2 regions of the Bradyrhizobium pachyrhizi genome follow, and region 1 is predicted to be linked to the other one. Evidence: predicted binding sites of a transcription regulator. Region 1 holds the regulator's gene; the other holds the start of a gene.
The links. Region 1 encodes LexA, which represses DNA repair genes until DNA is damaged. Its sites were predicted from a motif close to TGTTCNNNNTGTGTTCNG; they were not measured.
Positions count from the first base shown of each region.

Region 2: a site for LexA is predicted at 2,925-2,942, ahead of QA639_RS03785 (ATP-dependent Clp protease adaptor ClpS). Genes of this name have one in related genera too.

Region 1 is NZ_CP121667.1:5,049,224-5,054,932, reverse strand. Features, by position in the region: gene QA639_RS23740 (ComEC/Rec2 family competence protein) at 1-515, shown strand, start outside; gene QA639_RS23735 (hypothetical protein) at 512-736, opposite strand; gene QA639_RS23730 (hypothetical protein) at 882-1,310, opposite strand; gene lexA (transcriptional repressor LexA) at 1,567-2,271, opposite strand; gene QA639_RS23720 (molybdopterin molybdotransferase MoeA) at 2,515-3,726, opposite strand; gene QA639_RS23715 (HAD family hydrolase) at 3,746-4,378, opposite strand; gene QA639_RS23710 (hypothetical protein) at 4,978-5,133, opposite strand; gene QA639_RS23705 (serine hydroxymethyltransferase) at 5,213-5,709, opposite strand, start outside.
Region 2 is NZ_CP121667.1:831,538-837,246, reverse strand. Features, by position in the region: gene QA639_RS03790 (mechanosensitive ion channel family protein) at 311-2,656, opposite strand; gene QA639_RS03785 (ATP-dependent Clp protease adaptor ClpS) at 2,970-4,700, shown strand; gene QA639_RS03780 (tetratricopeptide repeat protein) at 4,708-5,709, opposite strand, start outside.

The DNA of each region.
Region 1 (5,709 bases):
ACGGCCGCAACGTCGCGGTGCGTGGCGGTGACGGACGGCTGCATCTGATGCACAGCGCCAAGGATGCATTTTTGGTCAAGGAGTGGCTGGCGGCGGACGCCGACGCGCGCACCGCCACCGATGCGTCGCTCGGCGAGGGCGTCTCCTGCGATGCCGGCGGCTGCGTGACCCAGGCACCCGGCGGCGCCTTCGTCGCGCTGGCGACCCGGCCGGAGGCGCTGGCGGACGACTGCGAGCGCGCAGCCCTGATCGTGACGGCGCGGCCGGCGCCGCAGGGCTGCGCGGCATCGGTGATCGATGCCGAGCGGCTGCGCCGCCACGGCGCGCTGGTGCTGCGACGGATCAGGGACGGCTACGCCGTCGATGCAGTCAAGCCCGGCGGGATCGACCGGCCGTGGTCGCCGGCGGTTCCCGGCGACGGCGAGAGCGAGACGACGCTACGCGCGCCCGCCGCCGCGCCGCGGCCTGCGGTGGATGCGACGCCGGCTGAGACCGATCTGCAGGGCGATGATTAGCTGTGGTCTGGCGAGGGGCCGCTTGGCAGCTCGAACAGGCCGAGATGATATTCGTCGGAGTCGGGGGCGTCGGGCTTCTTGACGAGAGTAAAGGAAGCCTCGGGAAATTGCTCCCAGACTTTCAGGTCGTCGGCCGTTACCGTCAGCCAACCGAACCGGAACAGGTAGCGGCCCGGTTCCGTGACGCGTCCAGCCTTTTGCCATGTGACCTTATCGACCACCGCGCACGTCCTCCGTGCCCGATGATGCGCCAAGGCGCCGGCCGACGCAAATCTCCTTCTGCGCCCCGGAAGCGGGAGTCCGGGGTCGCCCGAAATTGCTTAGGTCATTCGCCGCCGAACAGCTCATTCCGCGGCGACGATGCGCTCAACCCAAAAACAGCGTTGCGAATGCGGAGGGCCGCCGCTCCACAACCTTCGGCTTCTGCTCGACCGGCGGATGCAGCGCCGGCAATTGCAGCACGCTGACGCGCTGTCCCTCGACCAGCTGGGTCACCAGCACATGGCTGCCGTCGGGGAATTCGACCGCGTCATGATGCCGATCGGGCACGTCGGGCTCGACTTCGTTGAACACGCCGACGCGATAGTTCAGCGTCTTGGTCCAGATCCAGCGGCTGTCGTAGCGAACGTTCTCGGCGAAAGCGAGCTCGGTGCCCGGCAGCATGCAGACCGCGACAGTGGGATCGTTCTCCGAGGCAAAGCCGCGGGTCGACGTGCCGCGGAACGTCGTCGTGATCAGCGTCTCTCCGACAATGGCGGGGCGCGATGCCACGGCGTGCAGACTATAGTCACACATCGGATGGCTCCTCATTTCGAGGTAGCGACCCGTGCCTCTCCTTGAGGCATTAGGGCCTCTACCAGAGTGGACGATAGCGAACGAGCGTCTGCTCGTTTCTGGGCGATTGTACGACTGGTCCGAGATCGCTCCGATCACAAACACGCGACGCTGCGCGAGAGGTATCGGAGCGCATCGGGCAGGCCGTACGCTACACTATCATGCAAGGAACGATCCGACGTGTTGCTCGTTCCCGGCCGCCGCAAGTATTTGCAATTCAGTATTTGCGATAAAGGCCGATCAGCTTGCCCTGGATGCGGACCCGGTTCGGCGGCAGGATGCGCACTTCATAGGCGGTGTTGGCCGGCTCGAGCGCGATCGATGCGCCGCGGCGGCGGAAGCGCTTCAGGGTGGCTTCCTCCTCGTCGATCAGCGCCACCACGATGTCGCCGGTATTGGCGACGTCGTTGCGCTGGATCAGCGCCATGTCGCCGTCGAGGATGCCGGCATCGACCATCGAGTCGCCGCGCACCTCGAGCGCATAGTGCTCGCCGGCGCCGAGCATGTCGGGCGGCACGCTGATGGTGTGGCTGCGGGTCTGCAGCGCCTCGATCGGCGTACCGGCGGCGATCCGGCCCATCACGGGGACCGCGACTGGACGGTTGCCGTCGTCCTCGGCAATCGGCGGCGTGCTGGCGCGCCGGCCGAGGGTGCCTTCGATGACACTGGGCGTGAAGCCGCGGCGACCGTTGCCGGCGCCGGCCGAGAGTTCGGGCAGCTTGATGACCTCGATGGCGCGGGCGCGGTTCGGCAGGCGGCGGATGAAGCCGCGCTCCTCCAGCGCAGTGATCAGGCGGTGGATACCGGACTTCGAGCGCAGGTCGAGCGCATCCTTCATCTCGTCGAAGGAGGGCGGTACGCCGGCCTCTTTCAAACGTTCATTGATGAAACGCAGTAGTTCGTACTGTTTGCGCGTGAGCATCTCGAGTATTCCCCCGGTTGATAGCGTCGTTCGATTCCGAGACTCTTCTGGTGGGGCCTGCAGGCCGGGCCTGACCTCAGGAGCATGTGCTCAATGCACCTGCTTCCACGCGGCTTCCCGATTGTAGACACCAGTACTCGAAACAAATCATGAACGGACACTATATGTTCGATATGTGTTCCGCAACCACTTAATTTCCGGTGAACGTGTCGGGCAACGCACAATCGGCGGGGCGCGAAAACCCTATTCGGGCAGTGTCAGAATTTCGCATTCGCTGCCTTTGACGGCAGCCGCCGCAAACGGCGGACGCACGAGAAGCGCCCGTGCCGCAGCGAGATTCCCGAGCAGCGACGAGTCCTGCTGCGTCACCGGGGTTGCGACCAGCGTGCCGTCCTCGCGCGCTTCGAGACGCGCACGCAGATAGTCCTCGCGCTGGTCGTTGGCGGCGAGGTCGCGGCCGAGCAGGGCGCTTGCGCGGCGATGATGAATCACTTTCCGGCCGCTCAGCGCCCGAATCAACGGCACCAGGAACAGGAAGGCGCAGACATAGGACGACACCGGATTGCCGGGCAGGCCGATCACCCGCATCGCGCCGAGCCGGCCGTGCATCATCGGCTTGCCGGGCCGCATCGCAATCCGCCAGAACGCCATCTCGACGCCCTCGGCTTCCAGCGACCGCTTGACGAGATCGTGGTCGCCGACCGAGGCGCCGCCTGTCGTGATGAGGATATCGGCGCCGGCCTCGCGTGCCCGGCGGATGCCGGCCGTGGTCGCCTCCACCGTGTCGGCGGCAACGCCGAGGTCGACGGTCTCGGCGCCTTCGGCGCGCGCCAGCGCCCGCAGCGCGTAGCCGTTGGAATAGACGATCTGGCCGGGACCGGGCTGCGAGCCCGGCATCACCAGCTCGTCGCCGGTCGCCAGCACCGCGACCTTCGGGCGGCGGCGCACCGTCAGTTCCGGATAGTTCATGGCGGCCGCCAGCGACAGCGCGCGGTCGGACAGGCGGCTGCCGCCGGCGAGCAGCACCTCGCCCTCACGGAAGTCGACCCCGGCCTGGCGGATGTGCCGCCCGACGCTGGCGGCCTCCGAGATCGTGATGTGGTCGCCGTCGACGGCGGTGTCTTCCTGGATGATCACGGCGTCGGCGCCGCTCGGGATCACGCCGCCGGTGAAGATCCGCACCGCCTCGCCGGCGCCGACCGTCCGCTCGAACGGCCGGCCGGCGGCGACTTCGCCGATCACCTTGAGCCGGGCCTTTAGATCGGCCGCATCGGCGGCGCGCACCGCATAGCCGTCCATCGCCGACATCGGCTGCGGCGGCTGGGTGCGCAGCGCCGCGAGGTCGTGCGCAAGCGTGCGGTGGTAGGCGGCATCGAGCGCGACCATCTCCTCCGGCAGCGGTTCGGCGCCGGCGAGGACGGCGGACAGGGCATCGGCAACCGGCATCAGGGCCACGCTCAGAGCTCCTCAATTCCTAATGTTCAATACCAAGTGCGGTCAAAGCCCTTGCCACGTCATCCGTCGATGTCACGTGGATAGCATGAAGGCCGCGCGCCCGCGCACCTTCGATATTGGCGGCCAGGTCGTCGAAGAACAGGATCCGCGACGCCGGCACGCCGATGGCTTTTACCACATGATCATAGGCCTCGGCGTCGGGTTTGCGGAAGCCGATGCTCGACGACAGGAAGACGTTGCGGAAATGGCTGAGCAGCTCGGCATGGGTGACCGAGAAATGCGCGACATGGGCCGGATTGGTGTTGGAGAAGGCGTAAAGCGGCATTTGCCTGGCGGCCGCCGCGACCAGCGGGGCGATGCCCGGCATCTCGCCGGTGAAGATCGCATTCCAGCCTTCGAGGAACTGGGCGTCCGTGATGTTGATGCCGAGCGTCCGGCGCAGGCTTTCGAAGAACGCCGCGTCGTCGATCCGGCCGATCTCGTGATGCTTGAAACTGTCGTCGACGACAAAGCGCGTGGCGAGCTCGGCGGGCGCACAGCCGGCATGCTGCGCCCAGTGCGCCATCACCTTGTCAAAGTTGATGTCGAGCACGACGCGGCCGATATCGAACAGCAGCACGTCGACGGAGTTGGGAGTGAATTGCGAGGTCATTGCGTGAAACCGTGTACGAGAATTGCGGGCGGGCGGCAATGTCCTCGATTTGTGCGGCAGGTGTGCGACGGGCGTTAAGCGCGCCGTCGTCCATGCACGCGCGGGTGTCATCACCCGCGCGCAAGCGGGTGATCCAGTATTCCAGAGACGCTTGTGCTTGAGCCGAGAGGCCGCGGCGAAGTGGAAGGCGTGATTTGCTACCCTTCCAGAAGGAAGAAAGAACTCCAGCTCGCGCCATATCCACCGCCGTCGTCCCGGCCTAGTGCGCAATTGCGCACGGGGGCCGGGACCCATAACCACCGCATTTGATCAGGAACGGGATCGTGGCCCCAGCTCGCGCAACAATTGAGATTTGGGGTAATGGTCCCGGCCTTCGCCGGGACGACGCCGAGTGTGTTGTCGCTTGTGCGTCAAACATCCGCATTCTCGCGACATGATTTGTCCGAGCTTTGCTCTTCGATTCACCCTCTAATTTTGCTGCGGGGGTTTGCCACTTCGAGCAACTCAGTGGCGCGCGCGCGAACTTTCAGGGCGCCAGCACCAAGCGACTTGATGCCTGCATGCCCGCCGGCGGCTTTGGTGCCCGCCGGGCGTAGCTCTCACATCCTGGACAGCGCCAGGCCGAGGTAACCGATCAGCGCACCGGTGCTGAGAATGATGACGACGAGCGCCTGTTCCGAGCGTGCTTGCAAGGTTTTCCGGTTCACGGCGTTGGACGCTCCGTCTTCGAGATCATGCGGTCCAACGAACAGCATCAATTTCCGTTCCGGTCCTTCCCCCGGGAACCTTCACGACCTGCCGAGTGACGCGACGAACGGAACGTGGGTCGGCCGCCTATGAGGGCGGCGCGATCCCCGGAACGGGGAAGGCGCGGCACATCTCGACGCTGTTCGACCTCAATCGCTTGACGACCGCTGCATCTCCCTTCGACCGGAGGGACTCCGCAATGAGTTCGGCGATGAGGCGCATTTCGGGCTCGCCCATGCCGCGCGTGGTCGCCGCCGGTGTCCCGAGGCGAATGCCGCTCGGCTTGAGCGGCGGACGCGGATCGTCGGGAATGATCTGCTTGTTTGCGGTGACCCCGACGGCGTCGAGGATGTTCTCGGCCGCGCCGCCGTCCAGGCCGACGCTGGCCACCGTATCCACGACCATCATGTGATTGTCGGTTCCGCCGGTGATCAACGTCATGCCGTGTTCCATCAACGCTTCGGCCAGGACCTTCGCGTTGCGCATGACCAGCTTTGCATAGGCGTGAAAATCGGGCGTCGATGCCTTCTTCAGCGTGACCGCGGTTCCGGCCACGACGTTCATGTGCGGACCTCCCTGCAAAC
Region 2 (5,709 bases), 4.2 Mb from region 1:
GCGTCTTGCCGCGCATTGCACGACGATCAGCAAGCGCTGTGCCAGCGGAGGAAGTCGCAGGGAATGGGTGGGAACGGCCGGATTTCGGCCGGCTGCGGCCGGTCGGCGGGTGCGAGAAGGCTGACGACGTCTCATCGTCGCGAGACGTGTCGCAACGGTGAGACGCGCCGGCAAGCATTCCCGCTGTTTACTCGGGCTGCCTCCGCACACACGGAAGCAGATACTCTCGCGGAGACTCCCCCTCACCCGAATTCGAGCTTCGCTCGAATTCGACCTCTCCCCGCAAGCGGGGCGAGGTGAAGCGCACAAATTACCCCGCCGCGCGGCGCGGCTGAGCGTTGGTATCGGGCTCGGAGGGTGGAGGAAGCTGCATCAGGATGGTCTGGCCCATCGAGGCGATCTCGATGCCCTCTTCCTGGAAGCGCCGCTTCATGCGGCGGTTGAACTCGCGTTGCACCGACCAGCGGCCGCCGTCGGTGCAGCGGATCTGGCCGACGATGGTCACCACGGAGCCGTCGACCTTGTCGACGCCCCACAATTCGAGATCGCCGCGGATCAGCGCGCGATACGCCGTCTCCTCGCGCATCTGGGCGACGATGTCCTTCAGCACCTCGCCGGCGCGGTCGGTGTCCTCCTTGTAGGAAACGTTGACGCTGACCGCGGCATTGCCGGCGCCGCGGCTGGCATTGGTGATCGTGGTCACCGCGCTGAACGGCACCACGTGCACCGAACCGTCGCCGGCGCGCAGCCGCATGGTACGGATCGAGACGTTCTCGACCACGCCCGAGAGGCCCGACACCGTGACGTTGTCGCCGACCTGCACCGTGTTCTCGATCAAGAGGAACAGCCCGGTGATGAGGTCCTGCACCAGCTTCTGCGAACCGAAGCCGATCGCGATGCCGACGATGCCGGCGCCGGCGAGCAGCGGCGCGACATTGACGCCGATCTCGCTGAGCGCCGTGAGCCCGACCACCGCGACGATCATGCAGAACAGCGCGGTGCGCAGCATCGGCTGGAAGGTGCGCAGGCGCGCGGCGCGGGCGTAATGCCCCTCGCGCGACAGGGTGTCGATCTGCCGGTCCATCAGCGCATTGGCGACTTCCCAGATCACGGCCGCGGCCAGCGCGGCAATGCCGATCGTCACCAGCGCCGAGATCAGGCGGCTTCCGATCTGGCCGCCATAGAACCAGACGATGGCGTCGACGCCCCACACCTCGAGCAGCGCGACGAAGCCAATGAAGGCGATCACCGCCGTGACCACCTTGCGCAGCAACGGCAGATAGCGGTTGGCGCGGGTCTCGAGCCCCGGGAAGCGCTGGATCAGCTCCGGGCTGATGCGGAAGCCGCGATCGATCAGGCTCAGCACCACCATGGTGACGAGGCGGGTGACCAAGAGCACCGCGATGGTGCCGACGAAATATTGCAGCAGCAGCGAGTAGCCGTTGCGGATGTTGAGCGCCCACACCGCCCACAGCGCGAGGTCAAGCGCGATCGCCAGCACATGCCAGAGCGCCGCGAGCCGGTTGCGCGCCCGCGCCGCAAACCCGATGCGATCGGCCGGGGCGCGGATGACGTCGGCGACCTGCCGGCGGCACTGCAGGATGATGACGACGACGAACAGATGCACGACCAGCATCACGAGCCGGATCAGCGCGGCATAGCCGGCGCGATGCAACCCGAGCAGCAGCGCGACATTGGCGAAGGCGATGCCCGAGACGCCGACGGCAACGATGCGCCGGGCCCAGATCTCGATATAGGCCGCGGTCTCGGCACGGACGCGGAACAGGCCGAAGGGCCCTGCCAGCGCGCGCACCGCGCAGATCAGGACGCGCGAGAACACATAGGCGTTGACGACGGCGAGGATCACGAGCCGCGTGGTCGACTGATCGCCGATATCGGTGCCGAGCAGCGCGGTGGCGATGCCGCCGAACACGACAACCGGCAGCAATTCGAGCAGCAGGCGGCCGAGCACGAAGGGCAGCCGGACCAGCGACTGCCAGGCCCGCGCCAGGCTGAGCCGGCGCCGCTGCAACTCGGGCGCCGGCGTGACGTCGGCAACCGACGACGGCGGATCGACGCTGGCGAGCGTCTGCACCGGCACGCGCGCGGTCTGCGGCAGCCGCGCTTCCAGGAACGCGACCGGCCGCTTGATCAGGCGGAACACCACCCATTCGGCGGCGAGCGCGCAGCCGAACACCAGCGCCAGCTTCCAGGCGATGTCGATCAAGAGGCCATAGGCGGCCGGATCGTTGGCGGTGCGCACGAACCAGTAATAGAACGCCGGGAAATGCGTCAGCGTGCGCGCGACGTCGGTGACCTCGCGCGACATCTCGCCGACCTGTTCCGACACCATCAGCAACAGCTGTGCGCCGAGGCTGTCGGCGGTGAGCGGGATCGGCGAATGCTGCTCGGGCGCAGGCGCCGGCTGCGCCGCCGCCTGCGGCGAGGCATTGGCGATGGCGCGCAGGGTGTTGATGATCTCGCCGCGCTTCTTGTCGTCCTGCAACGTGTCGAGCGCACGTTTCGCCTGCTCGGGCGTCAGCGCGTCGCCGGTAGCGGGTTGCGGCGGCGCCGGCTTGGCGGCCGGCTGCGCAAGCGCGGGAGAGACGAACAAAGTGAAGACGAGAAGCAGCGCAAGGCGAAGTTTGTGCGACACGAGGGCCTCATAAAATAACTGCGCGACCGCAAACCCTTAGGAGGAATCTGCTCTCGCGCTCGCGCCATGTCGGATACTCCTTTTCGCCCCGATGGTGTGTCGGAAGTTTGCCGCTGTGACGGCCATCTCTTGGCATTTGCCGCAACACAATCGTCACAGGCGTTGAGCCGCGTTTACACTTCCAGTGCGCGTTCCCGGCCGATCGGCCCGCTACACGTCAGGGATGAAGCGGCAGAATCTTTCGCTTGACGCGCGGGAGCCGCCGTGATGTTCTTATTTTGTTCTTTGTTCCCAATTGCGTTTCGGGGGTCTCATGCACGACGTGTTTAGCGACGACGGTCCGGTACGGCTCTTCATTCACGACGACGATGAGACCCCGCTGGAATTCGTGCAGGATTTGTTGCGTACGGTGTTCGGGAAATCCGAGCAGGAAGCCATTGCCTCCGCTGCCTTGATCGAGGCCAAGGGCGCCATTCCGTGCGGTCCCTATCCGGGACCGGTGGCTCGGGCAATCTTCAACTCGGCGAAGTGGCTGATCCGCTCCAACGGCCAGCCGTTGATGATCACCACGGAGTCCGCCGACGCCAGCCGCCCCTGCGATCTCTGCGAAGCCCCGAGGGCCGTGACGGAGATTCTGATCTCCGGTACGACTGCGTCGCTGTGCAGCGACTGCCTGCTCGCTGCACGCCGCAGCTCGGAAGAATTGCCGGGCGAGACGTTTCGGTCCGCTTACGTTGCGCTCGACTGGCATTTCGCCGGCGTGCCACGCAACCTGATCGTGACACGGGCGCGACAGTTTCCGGGCCACATGCGCGCCGACGTTCAGGTCGCGATCGACAAGCTGTTCACCGATCCGATCCACTTCTTCGGCATCCATGAAGAATATCGCTACGAGACGCTGGACTTCGCGGCGCTGATGAAGGCTGGCCGGAATGCACCGGCGATCGCGCCGCCGCAATATCGCGACGTCGATATCGGCGAGGCCGAGCCGGTGAAATGCCTCGCCAATGGACTATGGCTGTGCCGAACCGGCGAACTGCGCTACGCCGTGCTGCTGACCTTCCATCGCGAATATAATCACGAGCCGTCGCTGCGAATCGAGCTTGCGTTGCCCGCCGGGGCGACCGGCAATGCTTTCGTGCAGCGCACTTTCGCCGAACTGGAAGCCGCCGTACATGCGGCGCGATCCTATCGCGGCAAGATCCTGTCACTGGAGGATGACGCCAATTATCGCGGACGTTCGCGTGGCTTGACCGTGCATCGCCTGCCGACGGTCGCTCGCGATGACGTGATCCTGCCGGACCGAACGCTGCGGCTGCTCGACCGCAACGTGCTCGGCTTTGTCGAAAGCCGCGATCTGCTGCGCAAGCTCGGCCAGTCGACCCGCAAGGGCATCCTGCTCTATGGCCCGCCCGGCACCGGCAAGACCCACACCATTCGCTATCTCGCCACCAACCTGTCGGATCACACCACGCTGATCATCACCGCCGAGCAGGTCGGGCTGCTCGGCGCCTATATGAACCTCGCGCGGCTGCTGCAGCCCACCATGGTCGTGATCGAGGACGTCGATCTGATCGCACGCGACCGCGAGGACATGGGCGGACCGTGCGAGGAATCACTGCTCAACAAGCTGCTCAACGAGATGGACGGCCTGAAGGAGGATTGCGACATCCTGTTCGTGCTGACCTCCAACCGTCCCGAAGAGTTGGAGAGCGCGCTGGCCGGCCGGCCCGGCCGCATCGACCAGGCGATCGAGGTGCCGCTACCCGACGAGACCGGACGCGGCAAGCTGATCCGGCTTTACGGCAAGGGCCTGCCGCTCGCGCAGCCCGTCATCGACGACGCCGTGCGACGCACCGAAGGCGTCAGCGCTGCCTTCATCAAGGAGCTGATGCGCCGTCTCGCCCAGGCCAGCATCGTCAGGGACGGTGGCCGCGAGGTCACCTCCTCCGACGTCGACGGCGCGGTGAACGAAATGCTGTTCGACGGCGGCCGGCTCAACGCCAAGCTGCTCGGCGGCGCGCAGGGGATGAGTGCGGGGTGATCGCCGATCAACCCGCAAGAGCAGCCGGCAGCAGCAACTCCCGCTCGCCAGCAACGACGCGGGCAAGCTCTTCCGACGCGCGCGCGAGCACGCGGTCCCAGGCCTGCGGCTTGTCCTGGCGGAACAGTCGCATGGTCGGATACCACGGCGTGTCGGAGCGGTCGCGCAGCCAGCGCCAGTCGAGCGCATAGGGACACAGCATCCAGACCGGGCGGCCAAGCGCGCCGGCAAGATGCGCCACCGAGGTGTCGACGGCGATGACGAGGTCGAGCGCGCAGCAGGCTGCCGCGGTGTCGGCGAAATCGCCGAGCGTCGGCGCGAGGTCGATGATGTCGGCGCCAAGGCCCCGCAGCACCGGAGCATCGTCAGGCCGCGGCTCCTTCTGCAGGCTGTAGAGCTGCACGCCCGATGTGACCAGCCACGGCAGCACGGCGTCCGCCGGCAGCGAGCGCTGGCGGTCGCCCTTGTGTCTGGGATTGCCGGCCCAGACCACGCCGACCTTCAGCGCGGTCACGCCGGCGAGCGCCTCGCGCCAGCGCGCGAGCTTGCCGGCATCCGCCCGCAGATAGGGTATCGCCGCAGGAATGGTCTCGACGGTGGTGCGGAAGATCCGCGGCAGGCTCAGCAGCGGCAGTTGCCGATCGAACGGCGGCAGCGGCTCGCCGCGCGCGAACACCGCGACATCGGGCAGCATCGGCCGCAGCAGCGCGACCAGCGCCGGCTGCACCTGCAGAATGATCCGGCCGCCTCTGCCCGCCAGCATCGGCACGTAGCGGACGAAATTGATGGCGTCGCCGAGTCCATATTCGGCAAACAGCAGCAGCGTACGTCCGGCAAGCGGCTCGCCCTGCCATTCCGGCTCGTCGAACACGGGATCGCCGTCGCTGAGCATCTTGGTCTTGCGGCGCCACCGATACTCCTCAAAACCCTCCTCGAACTCGCCGTTCATCAGCAGGAAATGCGCGTGGTTGTAGTGCGCGAGCGGCTGCTCGGGATCGAGTGCAATCGC